DNA from 3 places in the Paenibacillus sp. Y412MC10 genome. Region 3 is predicted to be linked to each of the others. Evidence: predicted binding sites of a transcription regulator. Region 3 holds the regulator's gene; each other region holds the start of a gene.
The links. The regulator NrdR, encoded in region 3, represses ribonucleotide reductase genes. The targets are predictions, from matches to a motif close to AACACNATATATNGTGTT.
Positions count from the first base shown of each region.

Region 1: the regulator NrdR is predicted to act here: its motif matches at 983-1,000, upstream of GYMC10_RS22455 (adenosylcobalamin-dependent ribonucleoside-diphosphate reductase).
Region 2: the regulator NrdR is predicted to act here: its motif matches at 2,444-2,461, upstream of GYMC10_RS07965 (anaerobic ribonucleoside triphosphate reductase).

Region 1 covers NC_013406.1:5,137,773-5,142,933, reverse strand. Annotated here, with positions in the region: gene GYMC10_RS22465 (DEAD/DEAH box helicase) at 1-695, opposite strand, end outside; gene GYMC10_RS22455 (adenosylcobalamin-dependent ribonucleoside-diphosphate reductase) at 1,117-3,759, shown strand; gene GYMC10_RS22450 (GntR family transcriptional regulator) at 3,985-5,121, shown strand.
Region 2 covers NC_013406.1:1,873,016-1,878,176, reverse strand. Annotated here, with positions in the region: gene nrdG (anaerobic ribonucleoside-triphosphate reductase activating protein) at 1-178, opposite strand, end outside; gene GYMC10_RS07965 (anaerobic ribonucleoside triphosphate reductase) at 175-2,409, opposite strand; gene GYMC10_RS07960 (PCYCGC domain-containing protein) at 2,644-3,183, opposite strand; gene GYMC10_RS07955 (replication-associated recombination protein A) at 3,241-4,548, opposite strand; gene GYMC10_RS07950 (hypothetical protein) at 4,789-5,070, shown strand; gene GYMC10_RS32905 (hypothetical protein) at 5,113-5,161, shown strand, end outside.
Region 3 covers NC_013406.1:5,560,979-5,566,139, forward strand. Annotated here, with positions in the region: gene GYMC10_RS24235 (nuclear transport factor 2 family protein) at 1-679, shown strand, start outside; gene GYMC10_RS24240 (YhgE/Pip domain-containing protein) at 932-2,122, shown strand; tRNA gene GYMC10_RS24245 (tRNA-Ala) at 2,247-2,319, opposite strand; gene nrdR (transcriptional regulator NrdR) at 2,508-2,981, opposite strand; gene GYMC10_RS24255 (alpha/beta-type small acid-soluble spore protein) at 3,129-3,356, shown strand; gene GYMC10_RS24260 (lytic transglycosylase domain-containing protein) at 3,425-3,991, opposite strand; gene coaE (dephospho-CoA kinase) at 3,988-4,587, opposite strand; gene GYMC10_RS24270 (MntP/YtaF family protein) at 4,597-5,161, opposite strand, start outside.

The DNA.
Region 1 (5,161 bases), 420 kb from region 3:
AGATTGAAGAGCTCGCTGAGGTCGTTCTGCACCGGCGTGGCGGTGAGCAGGAGACAGTATTTTTTGCGCAGCTTTTGGATGAATTGATAATTGGATGTTTTCTTGTTCTTGAGCTTGTGCGCTTCATCGATGATGAGCATGTCGTATTCCTGGTTCAGCAGAATCTCCTGATGCGGATCGCGCTTGGCCGTGTCCATGGAGGCGACAACGATGTCATTGCCCCAGGAGTATGCTTTTTTCTGCGCGACCGCGGGAATGCCGAACTTGGAGTTCAGCTCGCGGACCCATTGCAGAACCAGGGAAGCAGGTACGAGAATCAGCACTTTGGATACCAGTCCGCGCACGATGTATTCTTTTAAAATAAGACCGGCTTCAATCGTCTTGCCAAGTCCCACCTCATCCGCCAAAATGGCTCTGCCCGACATCTCGAACAAAACGCGTCTTGCGGTATCGGTCTGATGGGGGAGCGGGGATAAACCGCCAAGGTGCTTGAGGCACTGCAGTTCTTCAAAGCTTGTAACGAGGCGCGATTTCTCGCCCTCAACGGCAAGCTGGGCCAGACGATAGTCACCCCAAGGGCCTCCTTTGTCCAGTCGGCCAGAGAGATCGTCAAACCAAGAACGGTCGATCTGCAATGGAACGGGAAGGCGCGGGTCGAAAATCATGCCTGAGTCGGCAGATGGCTGTTGGTTCATGTCGATCTCCTCCTGTGATGAAAGATTCCGGGCCAGCGGTGTATATGTAGTATGGACGAAAAAAGAAGTCTTCATAACCTTGCACGGATTCGGCAGCCGCGGAATACCTTATAGAGCGCACGGCTGCTGGAATTGGATATTTTCATCCTTTTTTTTCATAGGGATCAGCGAAAAAGAGAGCGAGAGGAAGAAAGCGGAAGCTTGCGCGCGGGAGCTTGGAACTGTCGGCTTAATTTTCACATTATCGGCATAGTTAACCTATATATAGTGTAGTATAATGAATAAATAGCACTATATGTGGTGTATATAGTGGTTTTGGATGTTTGACCGGCTACATAACAGGTTATGTTGTTGGTGAGCACATACTTGGGAATCTTTTAAATTTTATATCTTATATAGGAGGTAGTTGCACTTGAGTACGATGCAGAATCAGCGGCTGGAAGGTTTAAGCGAGAAGATCTTTTTGGACCGGTATGCCTGGAAGGATGCGGACACCAACAACGCCAAGGTCGGCGACGTGGTGCTCGTGCTGACAAAGGATGATCCTAAATTTCCGACCAAGGAAGTTGGCGAAATCGTGAAACGCGAAGGCCGCAAGGTCACCGTGAAGACACGGAAGGGCGAGCTTGTGGAGTCGGATGTGGAGAAGCTGACGTTAACCATCGAGAAAACGCCGGAAGAAATGTGGGATCGACTCGCGGCCGCCATGTCATCGGTTGAGGCAACGCCGGAACTGCAGGAAGAGTGGCGCGGGAAATTCCGCGAGATTCTGGATGATTGGAAGCTGGTCCCGGGCGGACGGATTGCGGCCGGAGCGGGTGCAAGCGATGAATTGACGCTGTTCAACTGTTACGTCATTCCTTCCCCGAAGGACAGCCGGGGCGGCATCATGGAAACCCTGAGCGAGATGACCGAGATTATGGCGCGCGGCGGCGGTGTCGGCATCAACTTGTCTTCCCTTCGTCCTCGGCGCGCGATCGTTAGAGGCGTGAACGGCTCCTCCAGCGGTGCGGTATCGTGGGGCGGATTGTTCAGTTATACGACAGGCCTGATCGAGCAGGGCGGAAGCCGCCGCGGCGCGCTCATGTTGATGATGAACGATTGGCACCCGGACGTGGAGGATTTCATTACGGTGAAGCAGACGATGGGACAAGTCACGAACGCGAACCTGTCGGTATGCGTCAGCAACGATTTCATGAAAGCCGTGAAGGAAGATCTGGACTGGGAGCTCGTGTTCCCGGATACCACCGATCCCGATTACGATGAGCTGTGGGACGGCGATTTGGATAAATGGAAGAAAGCCGGACGCCGCATCATTCCATATAAAACGGTTAAAGCACGCGAGGTATGGCACACCATTATCGAATCCGCATGGAAATCGGCAGAGCCGGGCGTGGTCTTCATGGAATACTACAACCAGATGTCCAACAGCTGGTATTTCAACCCGATCATCTGTACCAACCCTTGCGGCGAGCAGGGACTTCCGGGCTGGGGCGTATGCAACCTGTCCGCGATGAACCTGTCGAAGTTCTACGACGAAGCGAATCATGACGTCGCATGGGATGAGCTGGCTACGACGACGCGTTACTCCGTGCGTTTCCTGGATAATGTCATCGACCGGACGCCTTACCATTTCGAAGAAAACGAATTGAACCAGAAAAAAGAGCGCCGCGTAGGCCTCGGAACAATGGGTCTGGCCGAGCTGATGATCAAGCTGAACATCCGTTACGGCAGCCCGGAATCGCTGGAGTTCCTGGATAAGCTGTATGGCTTCATCGCGCGCGAAGCGTATCTTGCATCCGCGGATATTGCCGAGGAGAAGGGCTCGTTCCAGGCATTCGATGCCGAACTGTATCTGCAAAGCGGTTTCATGAAAAATATGGCCGAGGTGTATCCGGAAGTTGCCGAAGCGGTCCGCAAAAAAGGCGCCCGCAACGTTACCGTCATTACCCAAGCGCCGACGGGAAGCACGGGTACGATGGTTGGAACTTCGACGGGCATCGAACCGTACTTTGCCTTCAAATACTTCCGTCAAAGCCGTCTCGGCTTCGACGAGCAGTTCGTGCCGATTGCTCAGGATTGGCTGGACAGCCATCCGGGCGAAGAGCTTCCGGACTATTACGTCACCGCGATGAGTCTCTCCGCCGAGGATCACATCCGCGTGCAGGCGGCGATTCAGCGCTGGGTGGACAGCTCCATCTCGAAGACGGCGAACTGTCCGTCCGACTTCACGGTTGAAGATACGAAACGCCTGTATGAGTTGGCATTCGATCTGGGATGCAAAGGCGTTACAATCTACCGCGACGGCAGCCGCGACGTGCAGGTCTTGCAGACGGAGAAAAAAGAAGACAAAGCCGCCGAAGCGACAACAGCTTCTACCGCGGAAGCGGCGCTGGAGCAAAGCGCGGCAGGCCAAGCCGCTGAGGAAACGGCGAGCGTGGAGCCGGCTGCTGCAAGCGTGGTCGTGACAGCCTCGCCGAGCAAGAGCGGACTGGATAAACAATACAAGAAGCGTCCGCAAGTGCTGCGCGGCGCAACCTATAAAATGAACACGCCGTTCGGCATGGCCTACATCACAATCAATGATCTGGACGGCATTCCAAGCGAAATCTTCCTGAACGTCGGCAAAGCCGGATCGGATGTGTTCGCGATGGCGGAAGCCCTGGGCCGCGTATGCTCCCTGTTCCTCCGTTACGGGGACCACGGCAACAAGGTGGAGCTGCTGATCAAGCACCTCAAGGGCATCGGCGGCACCGGCGCGATCGGCTTCGGCGCGAACCGCGTCGAGTCCATCGCCGACGCCGTGGCGAAGGCGCTCGAGACGCACGTGGCCAACAACGCCGAGGCGGATCATGACCATGATCCGGCACCGGTCGCAGCCACGATGGCGCCTGCCGATGCAGGCGAAGGCGGGGCAACGGCAGCTGCGGGCCACGGCGGACATGGCGCGCACGCAGGCGGCAGCATGTCGCTGGATTTGTGCCCGTCCTGCGGCGGGGCGTCCTTGATTAACATCGAGGGATGCAAGACGTGCGGGAACTGCGGGTATAGTAAGTGCTCTTAAGGAAGTCGTAGGGAAGAGCTCCCTCCGAAATTTGATTTTCCCGCGTAAGCTAACGAATATGATAGATCAATAAAAAAACAGCGGCAGTCAGGACTTTATTTTCTCGTCCATGGCTGCCGCTGTTTCCATAATTAGAGTATGGAATAAAACGCTTGCACCATTCGTAACGTATATATTAAACATATTGAATGAAATGTGGTGATTCAATTGAGCTCTACGGAAAGAATGCCATTGTATCAAAGGGTTCAAGAGTATATACGCGACTTGATATCGTCGCAGGTCCTGAAGGTTGGAGACCGTATACCTACGGAAAAGGAACTCATGGAGCGTTTTGGAGTAAGCAAGATTACGGTCGTTAATGCCCTGGCCGGCTTGGTTAACGAAAAAATCATAACCAGGGTGCCCGGAAAGGGGACTTTTGTAAGCGAGCCCGAATCTCAAATGCCGGCCACTCCTCCTATAAGTACCGCAAAACCTGTCCATAAGACTAGCGGAGAAATGGGGACGCGGTTGATAGGGCTCATTATGCCCAGCATTTATGATTATTTTACGATTCGGCTTATACAAGGTATTCAGCAAGCACTGAATGAGAACGATTACCGCTGCGTTATCTATTTATCAGAGGGCGATATTGATAAGGAAAAAGAGGCGATCCAGACATGCAGTAACATCGGAGTGGAAGGGTTATTGATTTTCCCGGTGGACGAGGAATTATTCAACGAGGAAATATTAAGCATGAAATTTGCGGGGTTTCCGTTTGTTCTCATCGACCGTTACCTTCCCGGGGTGGAAACGCATTATATCGCATCGGACGGCAGGCTTGGCGCTAACATGGCGGTCAATTACCTGTGGGAGCTGGGGCATCGTGATATCGCCATCTGCTCCGATTCGCCCATACAAACCGTAACCGTTCAAGAACGGATCGATGGATATATGAATGCCTTCAAGGAAAAGGGGGCACTCATTAACCCTGCCCATATCGTAACCGGTTTTGAAATCGGAAGCCTTGAGCAAACCCATCCATTGTACCGCTATATCAAAAATCGAATGGCAACGGCTTATATTACGCTTAATGGAATTCTTGGAGTAAAAATCTATCAGATTGCGCGTCAAGCCGGATTGAAGGTGCCTGAGGACATTTCCATTATCAGTTTTGACGATCCGACTTCCATCATCGAAGGATATAGCACGTTCACGCACGTTAAACAGTTTGAACGAGACATGGGCTACCGTGCAGCTTACACGCTGCTTGAGGTGATTAACAGTGAAGACGGGCAACACGGAAAATTCGTTAAAACCCTAGTGGAGCCGGAATTGGTCATTGGCGAGACGACGGGAAAAAACCTTTCATCCACTTCATGATACCAACATCTGCTTCTTCCTATATATGCAACCTAATAAC
Region 2 (5,161 bases), 3.4 Mb from region 3:
GGATATCCTGCAGTATCGCCGCTGACATTTCTTCGGTAAAGGGCTCCCCCGCTTCAAAGTCCCAGGAATCCGTATTAAAACATCCGGCGCAGGCATGGCGGCAGCCGCTCACGAATAGAACCGCACGAAGTCCGGGGCCTTCGTTGATGCTTTCGGGGATGTATCCGCACACATTCACAGGTGTTTCACCCGATCCCGAACCTCGGCCTGCTTGGCCGAATTGAAGCGCTCCGTATAATTGCCCGTTAAATATCCCGTTACCCTCCGCAGCCGCTGGAAGTTTCCATCCGCCTCCAAGGCGCCGCATCCAGGGCACGCACTTCCGATAATGCCTTCGTAGTTGCATGCCGGGCACCGGTCGACGGGATGGTTAACGGAGAAATATCCGATGTTCTGCTGCAGGGCAAACTGCACGATGTCCCGGAAAGCAGCCGTATTCTGCCTTGCGTTGCCGTCCAGCTCCACATACGAAATCGCTCCGGCGTTGCACAACTCATGAAAAGGAGCTTCGGAACGGATTTTGCGGTAGGCGGCCATCGGATAGTACACGGGTATATGAAAAGAGTTCGTGTAATATTCGCGGTCAGTCACTCCCTCGATCACCCCGAAGGTCTGCCGGTCGAGCTTCGTGAATTTCCCGGATAACCCTTCTGCCGGCGTGGCAAACAGCGTGATGTTCAGGTTATACCTTTCACCGGCTGCATCGCAAAACCGGCGCATATGCCGGATGATCTCGATCCCCAGCCCGCGGCTGTTCTCATCCTCGCCGTGATGCCGTCCTGTCAACGCCTTCAGGCATTCGGCCAGCCCGATAAATCCAAGCGCCAGGGTGCCGTGCTTGATCAGCTCGCGCACCTTATCCTCAGGCGCCAGCGCCTCGCCGCCTTCCCAAACGCCCTCCCGCATCATGAAATCGGACGCTTTGGCCGGTTGGTCGGCCTGCAGCTCGTAACGGTGAATCAAGCCCTCCACCGCAATGCTCATATAATGATCCAGCTGTTGATAGAAACGGTTCAGGTCCGGCACTTCCCGCTTCCCTTGGACGATGCCATGTTCAATCCCGAGCCGGACCAAATTGATCGTATTAAAGGACAGGTTGCCCTTGCCGCTCAGGCGGTTTCGCCCAAAGCGATCCGAAATCGTGCGGGTCCTGCAGCCCATGGTGGCAATAATCGTGTCCGGTTCGCCCGGGTTATAATAGACGAGATTAAACGACGCGTCCACGTTGACGAAATTCGGGTAGAGCCTGCGGCTGGAGCACTCGACGGCTTTCAGGAACAGGTCGTAATTCGGCTCGCCTTCCGCCTGGTTGACCCCCTGCTTGCACTGGAAAATATGCTGCGGAAATATCGGCGTCTCTCCCCCGCCGAGCCCCTTCATTGTGGCATCCAGCAGGGCGTGGGAAACCAGCCTTCCTTCGGTTGACGTGCACATGCCGTAATTCAACGAAGTGAAAGGAATTTGTCCGCCGGCCCGGCTGCTCATCGTATTCAAATTATGGATCAAGGATTCCGCGGCCTGCTTTGCTTCATTCACCGTTTCATTATAGGCATAATGGTATATTCGCGGATATGTGTCCTTCAGCTGCTCATTGTCTATGTATATTTCGTGATCCTCAAGAGCTCGTTCATACGGCCGATCCTCTCCCAGCCCCGCTTCTCCGAAGTAGGCCAGCCCTTTGCGAAAATGCCGACGAAACGATTTGCCGACATACGGCGCGAGATCCCAATCGATTTTGCTGCCGGACACGCCGCCGAATTGGCTGTTCTGCTGGGATTGAAAGATGATGGCTACCAGCGCCATGGCGGTCATGATGCTCTGCGGCGGCCTGACCGATCCGTTACCGGTATTGAAGCCCTTGGCCAGCAACCGGTCGAACGGAATGAAGATGCAGTTCGTCGTTCCCAGCGCATACTGGTCCAGGTCATGAACGTATACATACCCATCCCTCACCGCTCTCGTGAGCTCTGTCGGCAGGATGAATTTGCTTGCCATCCATTTGGCGTATTCGGAGCCGATCCGGCTCATTTTTCCGCTGAAGGATTCCCCGTTCAGATTCGCGTTCTCCCGCAGCAGGTCCAAATCGGTTACCCCGATCACATCCCTGCTGATCTTATAAAGCTCTCCCCGCCGCATCCGCTCCAGATCGCGGGCCTCCCTGTAATGTTGATAGGCAGATGCTACTTCGGGATAACCCGTGCTTTGCAAATGCTCCACAACGATATCTTGAATCTCCTCCACGCTAACCTGTTCCATCCCCGCAGTGGCATGGGCAACCTCATCTCCAATCCGCAAGGAAGCATCCTTGCGGGAAACACCCTCCACCGCCATAAACGCTCTATCCACCGCCTCCACGATTCGGATCGTCTCAAATTTTACCAGGCATCCGTCTCTCTTCATGACCTTCATGAATAGGAACAACTCCTCTTCTTCATATCGTTAACACACTATATATAGTTTTGTTTCATTAATTTACATCCATATATAGTTTCGTGCTGTGATATAGGTCACGATGGTCGGTCTTTAAAATCGAATAGGGCTGCACTTACGCTTAACCCCGAAGGGGATAGTGCCCAACAGAAAAAAGGCACTCGAGTGATCCATTGATCACATCGGGTACCTTCTTGTTTAGCCTCAGCAGGATTAACTTTCTGCAGGCGGCATCGGGGTTGGTGTCGGCTTAGCATAACCTGTGCTGTATTTCTCATCGATTGCGGTCCGAATCTCCGTCAGGCTCTTGCCCTCGCTGCTCATTTTGGCAGATTCCACGGCAATGTCCAGGCACACCCCGCAACGGGTGCCATGATCGTCCCATACCACGGTGCCGTCCTCCTGAATCTCATCGATAAAACAGTTCAGGTTGCTCTCATGACCGGCACTTTCCCCGCAGCCGCAGTAACAAGGAATGTATTTCAGGACATCACTCACCTGCGCGGACAAAGCATAAATCGTTTGGAGCTCGCTGGTCTGGCTCTTCAAAAAGGTCGGCAGCTCATCGATCGAAGACGTCGCCTCCTGGATATCCCCGTTGGACAACTGCGTCTGATGTCCGTGCTCATGCGCCGCCTCGGCTGCCTGTCCACCTGCGACCTGCTCCTGGGCGCTTTTTCCCGAACAGCCGCTCAGCATAAGGCCGGCGGACAGCAGCAGGATGACAAACCGTTGTTTCCCTGTTCTCATCATTCATTTCCTCCATTTAATTAAGCTAGCGGCCGTAAATCCCGTTATCGCCGTACGACCCTATTCTTCGCGTCGTAATCGCTGGTTGTGGGCGATCTTGGCTTCGTTCCCCTGCTCCGTGGCCTGATAGAACACCCGGCGGGAGAGCTCCTTCGGCAAATACTCCTGCTTCACGTAATGGCCCGGATAATCGTGCGGGTACTTGTAGCCGACATGTCCCAGCTTAACCGCCCCCGAGTAATGCGCATCGCGCAGATGCAGCGGAACCTCCGCCGATTTCACTTCATCCATGGCGGACATCGCGCGGGATATGGCGGATACAACGCCATCGGATTTCGGGCTCTCCACGGCGAACAGGATCGCCTGAGCGATGTTCAGCTTGGCTTCCGGCCAGCCGTTGTTCCGGTAGGCATCCAATGCGCTTACCGCCTGCACCATGGCTTGGGGATTGGCAAGCCCGATATCCTCGCTGCTGGCAGCAATCAGGCGGCGGATGAACACCATCGGGTCCATGCCGAGCTTTTCGACCGCATACAAAAACCAGAACAGCGCCGCATCGCTGGAGCCCCGAATGCTCTTGTGAAAGGCGGACAGCACATCGTACTGCGTGGACTCGTCCGCACGCACGGTAGGTCGGCGAATCGATTCCTCGGCCACCTCGAGCGTAATATGAACCGTACCGGTGGAATCCGGAGGCGTCGTCATCGCTGCCAGCTCCAGCGCATTGAGTGCACGCCGGATATCCCCGTTCGCCATGGCTGCAATGTGCTCCAGCGCTTCCTCATCTGCCTTGAGATCCATGAATCCAAGACCCTTGTCTTGATCGATCAGCGCGCGCCGCATCGCAATCATGGAATGGTCCTTGGTCAGCGGCTGAAGCTGAAACAAGGTGGAGCGGCTCATTAAAGCTCCGTTGACGTAATGAAAGGGGTTCTCGGTCGTCGCGCCGATAAATATGATCGTGCCGTTCTCCACGGCAGGCAGCAGCGCATCCTGTCTGGAGCTGTTGAACCGGTGCACCTCATCCAAAAACAGGATTGTTTTGGTGCCGTACAGGCTGCGGTTGCTCTGGGCTTGTTCAATGACTTCCCTAACGTCCTTGACCGTGGCTTCCACCGCGTTCAGCCGAACGAAATGCCCTTTCGTTTGCTGGGAAATGATATGCGCAAGCGTTGTTTTGCCGCAACCAGGCGGGCCGTACAATAAAATCGACGAAACCTGGTCCGCCTCTATGGCCCGCCGGAGCAGTTTGCCCGGTCCGATTATATGCTCTTGTCCTATATATTCATCCAGCGACGAAGGGCGCATCCGATCGGCCAGCAGCCGGGAATTCCGGTCCCCTTCACGCCCGATACTGAATAAATCCATGACAACACTTCCTTGTCTGATATCGGTGCAAAAATAAGTCGTTTCAATCCAATCCATCACGCTCTATCATATCATATTCGCATTCGCCGTGCCTGCGCTACGGTAAGTTCCTGTCCTACGCTTCAGTCGTCCCATGGTTCGGATATTGCAGCTTATTTTGATCATATCCAACTTTTATCGGACCGGGAGCGTTTCATATAATAGGGAAACATTAGAAAAACCTGATCTGGGGAGAATGTGATGACGACTCGCAAAAAATCCGTTCGCAAATTGTATAACGCGGTTATCCATATGACGTTCAGTATTTTGGGGCTCTATCTACATGTCAGTACCCATCATCTTTTACAAGAAACATTCGGCCCCGGATACCTCGACGATGAGAGACTCGCGATAAACCTGCTGTATGCCGTTCTTATCCTGCAGTTCCTGCTCGGCTTGTACGTCTTCATACGTTCAGCCATCATGCTTTACGAGTACAGGCAGGGAATCCGGAGTGAGGACGACGACGAGGTCTTGTTATGAAGCGTGTCGCTTAACCACTATGCACGAAGGGAGACTATGGAATTGAAACGAAAGCCTATGCGAAAAATGGCCCTCTTCATCCTTCTGGCCG
Region 3 (5,161 bases):
AGATCAATATATTCAGCATAACCAGGCCTTACTCGATGGTCGTGAATCCATGCTTGGCGCACTTGATCATTTAAAGGAAATGGGTACCAAGGTAAGCATTAAGCGTACTTTAGTTGACGGAAATTATGTGGCTCTTCATTCTGTATATCATTTTCACGGCCCTAAAATCGTATTTGATCTCTTCCGTTTTGAGAATGGACTCATCGTCGAGCATTGGGACAATTTGCAAGAGATGGTGGAGAAGACACCAAGCAATCATACGATGATTGACGGACCGGTTACGATTAAGGATATCGACAAGACGGATGCCAACAAAGCATTTGTCAAAAGCTATGTTGAGAACATCTTGCTCGGGAAGAACCCTGACCTGCTGGCCTCTTACTTTGATGGAGATCACTACATTCAGCATAGTCCGCATATTGCAGACGGCCTTTCAGGTCTTCATACTGCTTTGCAGGCTCTGAAGGAGAGAAATATTGAGTTTCAATATACTCATGTCCACCAAGTAATCGGACAAGGCGATTTTGTCCTTACAATGAGTGAAGGTCTATTTGATGGTCAACATACTGCTTTCTACGATTTGTTCCGCGTAGAGGATGGAAAGATCGCTGAGCATTGGGACGTAATCGAGGCCATACTGCCGGCAGAAAAACGAAAAAATTCGAACAGTAGATTTTGAAATTTGTGTGGCTAAATCGCAAGGCATTGCCGAAATGTAAGTGCGGTGATGTCTTGCGCTTCACGAATGTACTTGAGCAATCAATTTTGTAATCAAAAAGATACAGAAGCGTTGCTGCAGCAACGCTATTTTTGTTCATTGCCATGAAGTGACCGTGTGATGCAGCCATATTATATGGTAGCCCTTCACAAATGAACATTGCCGTTGATAGTCAACCATATGTTCATTATAAAGAACAAGGAGTAGTGGATCATGAAAATGCTGACACAAAAAATGATGTGGCTGGGAATGGTGCTCGTCCTGATCGTGTTGACCGTATTCGGGGTAGCGATGATGGGATCGGTGCTTGGATCGAAGCCAAAGGAGGTCCCGGTGGCCCTCGTTATCCTTGACCAGCCGGCGGAGCTGCCGACTGGAGAAACGTTTGCGATAGGGGAAATGATCCGGGAAAGGTTGCTGTCGAGCCCGGCAATGCCGTTTGTCTGGCATGTCGTGGATTCCGAGGAAAAGGCTCGGGAAGGACTGGATAAACGCGAATATTACGGAGCGATGGTGATTCCGGCGGATCTGAGCAGCGGTTTACTCTCGTTAGCGACTCACTCGCCGATTCACCCTAATGTGAGAATCATCTCCAACGAGGGTATGAACACCCAAGCCTCGATGGTCGTAAGACAGGCAATGGGGCAAGCGATGAACATGATCAATGGGGAACTGTTGCAGCAGCTGCTTGGGCAGATCGGACAGCAAACGGAGCAAATTCCCATTGAGACGGCTAAAGCTTTAATGACACCGGTGAACGTTCAGGAGGAAGTCGTGCATCCACCGGGAGTGAATCATGCGGCGGGGAATGCGCCGGGTTTGTTTACCCAGATTATATGGATCGGCAGCATGGTGACCGGAGTCGTCTTGCTCCTGGCTAGCCAGAAGGCGGTCGCCGCGGGTTCAAGGAGATGGACAGTCAGCGCGCTGCAAGCTATCGGGGGGCTTGCGATCGTCGGCATTGCCTCATGCTTCACCATATGGATGGCTTCGTCGTGGTACGGCATGGAACTGGCGAACGCGGGGGAGACGTGGTTGTTCTTATGGTTGGCTGGATCGGCGTTCTTCTTGTTGCAATCTTCCTTGCTGAATTGGATCGGATTCCGTGCAATACCGCTGCTCGTACTGCTGATGTTCTTCTCGGTGCCGCTTCTGAACATGGCTCCGGAGTTCTTGTCGCAGACGACGCGAGATTGGATCTATTCGTGGACGCCACTGCGGTTCGCGGCAGGAGGGCTACGGGAAGTAATGTACTTCGGCGGACTGGACGCAGCTCACTCAAACGCCTTGATTTTGTGGGGCGTCGCCGGTGGATTTTTGGTCTTGCTGCTCTCTTCCGGATTTAAGGCAAATCGAGCGACAGATGCCGCCCCTACTTCTGTTACAGGCGATACAATAAAGTAAGAACAATCAACGATGCGTTGTACCTCCTTTTTTTTACGCTCATGTTATAATTAAATTTTCTGGGAAGTATTAAAAAGTTATAAAAACAAAAAAACCCTTGATTTCTCAAGGGTTTCTCTTCGTATGGAGCCTAGGGGGATCGAACCCCTGACCTCATCGCTGCCAGCGATGCGCTCTCCCAGCTGAGCTAAGGCCCCGTAAGCGACTTCTATATCATATAAAAAATCAGCAGGCATGTCAACACTTTTTCAGAACTTTTTTGATAATGCGCAGTGCCTTTTTTCCTTCTCTATATAATGTCACTTATCGATGTTGAGAGTTTGGCGCCATGAAAGCGCCGGAAGAGCACCAGGGTCATTTAAGAACTTTAAGAACCGTGGCGCTCTTACAGCTCCTGGACGTCCGTATCCTTGGACAGCAGGCTTTTCAGTTCCTTCATGAACATATTGATATCCTTGAACTGCCGGTATACGGACGCAAACCGAACGTAAGCCACCTCGTCGACAGGATATAACCGCTCCATCAGAAGCTCCCCGATCTGGCGGCTCTCCACTTCCGCCGCCGCGGTATTGCGCAGCGCCTTCTCGACATCCGATACGATCATATCCAGCTGGTCCACGGATACCGGACGCTTCTCGCATGCCCTTATCAAACCGCGGAGCACCTTCTCCCGGCTGAACTCTTCGCGGCTTCCGTCCTTTTTCACGACGATCAGCGGCGTTTCCTCCACCATTTCAAAGGTTGTGAATCTCTTGCTGCACTGCTCGCATTCCCTGCGGCGGCGGATGGATTTATTCTCGTTGGCAGGCCTGGAATCCAGCACTTTCGTTCCGGCATAACTGCAATATGGACACTTCATAAGTTGTCTTCACTTCCTTTGTATTCAGCGTGATTCGCCCTTAATGGGCGTCAGAAAAATTTACCAGCAAAACTTTTGTCTTTTATGTTATGAAAATGCGAGACCCGAGACATAATACTTTTACCAACCCAAGGAGGTGAACTTAACATGGCACAAAGCAACAACAACTCCAACAACCTGGTTGTTCCTCGCGCAAACGCTGCTCTTGAGCAACTGAAGTACGAGGTAGCTCAAGAACTTGGTATCTCCATTCCACAAGACGGATACCAAGGTAACATGACTTCCTATGAGAACGGTTCGATCGGGGGATACATCACAAAGCGTCTTGTAACCCTGGCCGAGCAACAATTGGCTGGTCAATACTCCGGTCAATAATTGATTCTTCCTTAAAAAAGGAGTGTTGGCGGCTCGATGTAAGAGCCTGTCCAGCGCTCTTTTTTTCTTTAGAAGCCGCCCTTATACACATCCGTATATTGATTATAATAATAAATCACGCGCTGTACATAATGCCGGGTTTCCCCGATGGGTATACTCTTCACGTTCTCATAGGTTCCGTCCCACATGCCCTTGTTGATCCAATTCTTGACGTTCCCCGGGCCCGCGTTATAAGCGGCGATGGCGGCAATCGGATTGCCGTCCATTTCCTTGTGCAGATTCTGAATGTACCAGGTGCCCAGCTGGATGTTCGCATCCACTTCATTCTTTACGCTCAGCAGGTTCACCGACGGGAGCTTGGCCATTTCCATCGCCCAGTTCGCCGTATCCGGCATCAGCTGCATAATGCCCAGCGCGCCCTTCTTGGATTCCTTGCCCGGCTTGAAATTCGTTTCCACCCGGATGATCGAGGCCACCAGAAACGGATCGACCTCATAATATGCGGCATGTTTGCGGATCTCATCCTTATAATGGATCGGATACAGCAGGGTCATCCAATTGGAGCTTAGGAACAGCAGCGCTACAAAAGAAACGAACAGCAGGAGCAGCACCCTTTTTTTACGAAGCCACTTCATAACTGAACCAACCTATTCCACAGGTTGTCCACCTGCTGCTGCGTTTCGGCCAACGTGCCGCTGTTATCGATCAGGATATCCGCTCGAAGCTTCTTCTGCTCAATGTCCATCTGGCTGCTAAGACGCGCCTCTGCCGCTTCCCGGGTAAGAGCGTCCCGCTCCATCAAACGCGCAAGCTGCAGCTCGCGCGGGACATAGACAACAGCGATCTGCTTCAGATAAGGATAGGCTTCCCTTGCCTCCAGCAGCAATGGAATATCCGCTACCACGAGCCGGTCGGGATGCTGCCGTTCATACGCCTCCGTCCGTTCCCGGATTTCCTGCCGGATTGCCGGATGCGTAATCTCATTCAATGCCGCCCTCTGCTCCGGATGATGGAAAATCATCTCCCCGAGCTTCTTTCGATTCAACGTACCGTCTTCAAAAAGGATCGCTTGTCCAAAATGTTCGGTCACTTTACCCAGCACCGGATGACCCGGGAGCATCACTTCCCGGGCGATGATATCCGCATCGACGAGAAGCGCTCCCTTCATGGCCAACATGGAGGACACGGTGCTTTTGCCTGTTGCAATTCCTCCGGTTAAACCGATATTCATGACTTCACCTCATAACAGCTTCATTATACCCATGACAACTAATAAAAAAGCAGGCAAATACGAGATAAAACGCATGCCTCCCTTGGCCGCAAAACGGAGGCCGACCCGCATGCCCAGCACCAGAAATATCCCGCTGAACAAGGAAACCACGGCTGCGGTGCCTAGCGGTGAGAAACCCAGCATCGCTGCGCCGAGCCCGGCTCCGAACGCATCGAGCGACAGCGCGATCCCCAGCCACATCGCCTCCCATGGAGAGATGCTGCCGGAGTCGTCCAGATCCGCTTTCGTCGGGCTGCGGAGAATTTGAATGACGACGCCGATCTTCGGTATTTCAAGGGAGAATACCGCTCGCTGAAGCTGCTCTTGGCCTGCCGTGGTAACTTCACGACGCGGTGTCCCTTGATGAATGGCTCCCGGCGTTTCCGTAAGCGATGCGGAAGAATCCACGGCGGATGCCGGCTGCACTTCAGGCTCGCTGGTTCTCCGAACCTGCTGATATAAAGACCATAGGCCCAGCAGTATCAATATGGCAGCTCCGATCACGGATGCCGCAGACGGGGATAAGAACCGCTGC